2 regions of the Bacillus sp. SIMBA_154 genome follow, and region 2 is predicted to be linked to the other one. Evidence: riboswitches for the same ligand, from Rfam matches in the RefSeq annotation. Region 2 holds a riboswitch; the other holds the start of a gene.
What was found. A riboswitch is a leader RNA that binds a small molecule or an ion and turns the genes downstream of it on or off. The one in region 2 is predicted to bind glycine.
Positions count from the first base shown of each region.

Region 1: linked by a shared signal. The riboswitch ahead of R0K30_RS12610 (amino acid permease) and the one ahead of gcvT (glycine cleavage system aminomethyltransferase GcvT) in region 2 are both predicted to bind glycine.

Region 1 is NZ_JAWJBV010000008.1:53,747-56,931, reverse strand. It holds gene R0K30_RS12615 (LacI family DNA-binding transcriptional regulator) at 163-1,185, opposite strand; glycine riboswitch at 1,460-1,539, shown strand; gene R0K30_RS12610 (amino acid permease) at 1,702-3,048, shown strand; gene R0K30_RS12605 (DUF3169 family protein) at 3,097-3,185, opposite strand, start outside.
Region 2 is NZ_JAWJBV010000001.1:107,556-110,740, reverse strand. It holds gene gcvPA (aminomethyl-transferring glycine dehydrogenase subunit GcvPA) at 1-402, opposite strand, end outside; gene gcvT (glycine cleavage system aminomethyltransferase GcvT) at 419-1,516, opposite strand; glycine riboswitch at 1,622-1,718, opposite strand; glycine riboswitch at 1,722-1,829, opposite strand; gene R0K30_RS00630 (DEAD/DEAH box helicase) at 2,080-3,185, shown strand, end outside.

The DNA.
Region 1 (3,185 bases), on a different contig from region 2:
TTTGGTATAACGATATACCAAAAGAAGCAACGTGATAAATATACTCCTGCGCTTTAAATGTGTCAAGTTTATGACTTTGTGATGTAAAAAAAGAAAAATGAAATAAAGAAATAGTTGACTTGATCAATAAAAAAAGAGAATTGCTGCACGCAATTCTCCCTTTCATGATGATGTAGAGGTTTCTCTAATATGAAGTTGAGGCTTTAGGATCAATCGCTGCAGCTCTTCATCCTGCTCGTTCATTTTATGATATAAAAGGTTCGCTGCTTTTACTCCGATGGATCGTGGGAATGATGAGACAGTGGTGAGCGGCGGGTGATACATCTCAGCTTCAGGGATGTTATCGAATCCAACAACATCGATGTCTTCACCAGGCTTGATGTCACGTGCTGTCAGTTCCTGAATGACCCCAAACGCGACTAAGTCACTAAAGCAAAAAATAGCAGTAGGAGGCTCGGGCTGGTCGATGACTTGGGTAAGGGCTTCTTTCCCGCCTTCACGGGTAGGTTCCATATCGATAATAAGAGATTCATCAATCGTCAGGTTTGCCTCATCATGGGCTCTTTTGAAACCTTTCATGCGTTCAATCCAAGTCGATGAGGACTTGATGCCGCCTAAAAAGGCAATACGTCGATGTCCTTTTTGAAGAAGGTGATGTACCGCCATCCAAGCGCCTTGTTCATAATCAGCGCCGACATAGTCACAATGCACTTCCGCTAATTCACGGTTTGCTAGCACTTTTGGGGTGCGAATTTGATTTAACTGTTTGACCGTCCTAGTAGAGCTTTTCGAAGCTGGGTTTAAAATAATCCCGCCAACTCGGTGCTCTACCATTGTGGAAATGAGCCGTTCCTGCTTATCGACACTGTCAAAGGTTGTACCGAGTAAAACGGTATAGCCAAGTGATTCAAGTGTGGTTTGCACGCCGATTAAAAACTCAGAAATAAAGGTGTTTGAAATGTCCGTGACGATAACACCCACAATATTGGAGCTTTTTGACCGCATGTTTGCAGCGACGCGGTCGTACACGTATCCTAAATCCTCCATGGATTGCAGTACTTTTGTTCGAGTGGCTTCAGAGATTCTAGGATTGTTTCGAACAACGAGTGAGGCCGTTGAAGTCGAGACACCGGCATGCCGGGCGACTTCCTGTAATGTGACACGCTGTTTGTTCAATTTTTTCATTTGTCTTCACCAACTTCAATGGATTGCCTAACTTTGGTTCATAGTCAAGATGGATTTCTCCATCAAACGAGCCGAACATCTTTTGATTTATTATACCTTATCAGGGGGTGTTGATGAAGTGAAGTCATATTGCATCAGGTAGAGAAGGGATAAAATCTTAAAAGATTACCATTGACAGCTTTCTTCTAGAGGCGTAAAATATAAAATTATTCAGAAATAGCAACATTTTAAGTAAATAACGAAGGCTATGATTGCTGTGGGTCACACTATGGCAGGAGCAGCTTCTGGAGAGACCGCATGTATGTGCGGCGCCGAAGGGTTCACAATCTCAGGCAAAAGGACAGAAGAGTACGAAATATTGTATTTGTGATGCATGGATGATGCCATGTATTGCTTTTCTCTATTTTGCTATTCTTTTATGACCATGAGATTGGAGCGCATCCAATCTCTTTTTTTATGGACTTTTTGAAGGTTCATTATTTTAGTATAGGATCGTGTCGGAGGAGGGCGTTGACATTGGCACAACAAGAATTAAAACGAGATTTATCAAACCGTCATGTTCAATTAATTGCAATAGGCGGAACCATCGGAACAGGGCTGTTTTTAGGCTCTGGAAAGGCCATTCAATTGGCAGGTCCGTCGATTATTTTTGCTTATTTAATTGTCGGAATGGCCATCTTTTTTGTCATGAGGGCACTTGGAGAATTGCTCTTATCGAAGACAGGCTATCAGTCATTAACCGATATTGCAGAGGACTATCTTGGCCCATGGGCTTCCTTTGTAACTGGCTGGACGTATTGGTTTTGCTGGATTATGACAGCGATGGCTGATGTCATTGCGGTCGGGGTGTATGTGCAGTATTGGTTTGACATTCCGCAATGGATTCCTGCAATCATTTGTTTGTTGATTTTACTAGGGTTTAATTTATTAACAGTGAAGCTTTTTGGAGAAATGGAATTTTGGTTTGCACTGATTAAAGTCATTACGATTCTAATGCTAATTGGCGTTGGGGTTGTTCTTTTAATCATTGGTTTTCAAACAGATGCCGGGCCTGTGACGGTCACGAACCTTTGGTCACATGGCGGGGTATTTCCAAATGGTGTCACAGGCTTCTTATTGTCATTCCAGATGGTGATTTTTGCGTATGTGGGAGTGGAACTTGTTGGCGTGTCCGCAGCAGAAACGGCGAATCCACAAAAAAACATTCCGTCTGCGATTAATAAAATTCCATTAAGAATTCTATTTTTCTATGTGGGTGCGATCTTTGTTTTATTATGTATCAACCCATGGACCGAGCTCAGTGCATCAGAAAGTCCTTTTGTGAAAACCTTTGGACTGATTGGTATACCAGTAGCAGCGGGGCTCATTAATTTTGTTGTCCTGACTTCTGCGGCTTCCGCTTGTAATAGCGGCATGTTCTCGACGAGCCGTATTTTGTATAATCTCAGTCATCAAAAACAGGGACCATCTTCCTTTGGCCGTCTGAATAAACACGCTGTCCCAAGCAATGCACTATTTGTTTCAACGATCGTGGTATCTGTCGGGGCTCTTTTAAGCAAGCTGATTCCTGAACAAGCCTTTGGCATTGTGACAACAATCAGTGCCATTTGTTTCATTTGGGTATGGAGTATTATTTTAATATGTCACCTGAAATATAAAAAAACACGTCCTGAACTGCATGCAGCATCTACCTTTAAAGCGCCATTCACACCTTTTGTGAATATTTGTGTTCTTGTGCTTTTTGCCGCCATTCTCGTGATCATGCTCTTCGCTGACGCAACACGTCCAGCGCTGTTATTGACACCGGTATGGTTCGGATTTCTATTTTTGGTTTATGCACGAAAGAAACGCCGTGCTGCATAATGGATGAAAAAAAGCACAGCCTTTTCATAGCGCTGTGCTTTTTACCATTTAACGATTTCTAATCTTCAACATGTAATTTGCATTCAGAATGATCAAAACAAGTCCTATGATCATGATCGAGAAGAGCTGAGAGTGAT
Region 2 (3,185 bases):
CGAGGAGTTGGCAAGATCCATGCCGGTCAGCTCAGCGATCATCGTTTGAAACTCAAAGATGGCTTGCAATTCACCTTGTGAAATCTCGGGCTGATAAGGTGTATACGCTGTATAAAATTCAGAGCGTGAGATGACGTGATCGACAATGACAGGCTGATAATGATCATACACACCAGCACCAAGAAACGATGAATAGGAAACAGTATCCTTATTCTTTGCAGCTAAGCGAGATAATTCCCGCACAAGCTCTGTTTCAGATGCGGCTTCTTTGATGTTGTATGCCCCTTTGAATCGTACTTTCTCTGGGATATCTGAAAAAAGCTCATCAATCGACTGAACGCCGATGACATCCAGCATTTCTTTTTGATCTTGCTCTGTTTGCGGCAAATACCTGTGCTTCATCCTCTATTCCCCCTCGTTATTTGGCTCTTTTATAAAATGGTGTGGCGACGATTTTGGCTTTTAGACGTTTTTTACGAACTTGTACTTCCACCTCTGCCTGAAGCTGCGCCTCTGATGTTTCGATCAAAGCAAGCCCGATATTTTTCTTTAACGTTGGAGATTGTGTACCCGTTGTGACAATTCCAATCTGCTTCTCTCCTGAAAAGACCGGATAGTCTGTACGCGGAATCCCTTTATCAATCATTTCAATGCCGACAAGCTTCCGCTTCGCTCCTTCTTCTTTTTGCTTTTTGAGCGCTTCTTTCCCAATAAAATTAGCTTCTTTATCCATTTTCACAGCAAAACCAATCCCGCCCTCTAATGGGGAAATATCCTTTGTGAGCTCCTGACCATAAAGCGGAAGTCTTGCTTCAAATCTCAAGGTGTCACGTGCACCGAGCCCGCACGGCATTAACCCTTTAGGCTGGCCCGCTTTTAATAAAGCCGACCAAATGTGAACGGCATCTTCTGACTGGCAGTAGATTTCAAAGCCGTCTTCTCCTGTGTAGCCAGTTCTTGAAACAAGCACCTCTTTTTGAGCGACCTCAGCTTGTGATAAAAACGTAAATGGCTTGAGAGATGTCACCTCTTCGTCCGCCACATCCTTGATGATGTCAGCAGCAAGAGGTCCTTGAAGTGCTAGCAAGGCGATTTGATCAGAGACGTTTTTGATCAATACGTCATCTTCACCTTGATGCTTGAGCAGCCAATCCACATCTTTTTCGATATTTGATGCATTAATGACAAGCAAATAGTTGTTCTTTTCTTTTTGATAGACGAGCAGGTCATCCACAGTCCCGCCATCTTCATAACACATGGCTGTATATAGTGCCTTACCATCCGTCAGCTTAGACAGATCATTGGTTAATAGCTTTTGTAAAAAAGGAAGGGCATCTTGACCTTTGACTTCCACCTCACCCATGTGAGACACATCAAAAAGCCCTGCTTTTGTTCGAACAGCTTCATGTTCTTCTTTAATGGAAGAAAACTGGACAGGTAATTCCCAGCCCCCGAAGTCAATGGTTTTTGCGCCAAACGTTTCATACGCATGAAAAAGCGGTGTTCGTTTCAACATCAATCGTTTCCCCCTTTTTTCTTACAGTGCAGATCACAAGCTGAATTTTCAGAAAAAAATCACAGCAAAAAAGGACAGAGAGCTCCCTTTTTATCAAAAAGAAGTCTCTGTCCTTGCACCTGAAAGTTTACAGCACAACATCATTGTGCGTTTTCCCCTTTGGTGGTTTGCTAAAAAAACAATGAGCAAACACTCTCCAGAGTTGCGTCCGGTAAGAGTACTTTTGCCTGAGAGATTCACTGAATCAATTCAGCTTGCTCCTTCGGCGCCTGCCAGTGCAAAATAACCGCCAAGTCTCTCCCCATACCATCATCCGCTCATATTCTTCACATTTATTGGACATACTATCAAAATGGGTGACTTATTTTCTAGATCACTTACCAACATCCTACCATTAGAAATGGATCAAGAGCAACAGAAAAATCATTAACATTTTTAAAATAAATGTTCAGTATCGTTCGCTTTTATTGAAATATATAGTCTTTTAAAGATCTCTCAAAAAATGAAGCGTTTAAAAACAGAACGATTTTATTATAAACCGACTAGAAAGGCAGGCGATGACATTGAATATTCAAACGATTTTTGATCAAGAATGGGTAAGTGAATTTCAGCAGCGGCTTTCAGCAGACGGTCCCTGGGCGAACTGGGATATGTACCGATTAGCGACGCAGGTTCAGAAAGTCACGGCGATTGATTCATTCGAGGGTTTGCAAGCTCCTACGCACCTACCTGACTTCACTCCTTTAAAACACCAGCTCGAAGTAGCCAGAAGAGTCGTAGAAGAGATGAACGGGAAAGCCATTCTAGCAGATGAAGTGGGACTTGGGAAAACTGTAGAAGCAGGGCTCATTATCAAAGAATACATGATTCGTGGACTTGCCAAAAAAATTCTCATTCTCGTCCCCGCCTCCCTTGTGTCTCAATGGGTGCAGGAGCTGCGGACGAAATTTTACATTGATGCTGTCGAACAAAAAAAAAGCTATGTGTGGGAGCAGTGTGACGTCGTAGTTTCCTCAATTGATACAGCCAAAAGACAGCCGCATCGAGACACGATTTTATCTATCGCCTACGATATGGTCATTATTGATGAAGCACACAAACTGAAAAACAATAAAACGAAAAACTATGAATTTGTGAGAAATCTAAATAAGAAGTTCTGCCTCCTGCTTACAGCTACGCCTATTCAAAACCGAATCGGAGAAATTTTCAATCTCGTTTCCCTTCTGAAGCCGGGCCATCTTGGGAATGAACATCAGTTTAAAGATGTTTTTGCCAAAAAGGACTTGCAGCTTGAAGATCATGATCGATTGAAACAGCTAATCAATAAAGTGATGATTCGTAACCGAAGAGAAGACACTGGCATCGAGTGGTCAAAACGGCATGTCAAGACGATTTCCATTCATTTCTCTCCGACAGAGCAAGCGTTATATGATGAAATCTGCAAGCTGAAAGAGAATCCAGCTTATACAAAGCACATGTTTTCAATCATGACCTTGGAACGGGAATGCTGCTCAAGCCGCGAGGCGGTCTATATGACGATTAAAAAAATGCAGGAAGAAGAAAAACACATTTTAGGATCTTCTGCCATTGCGCAAATCATGGAGAAAATCAACCAAGTCGAGCAAAATTCAAAGGCGCTGGAAGTCGTCAAACTCATTCAGCAGTTAAA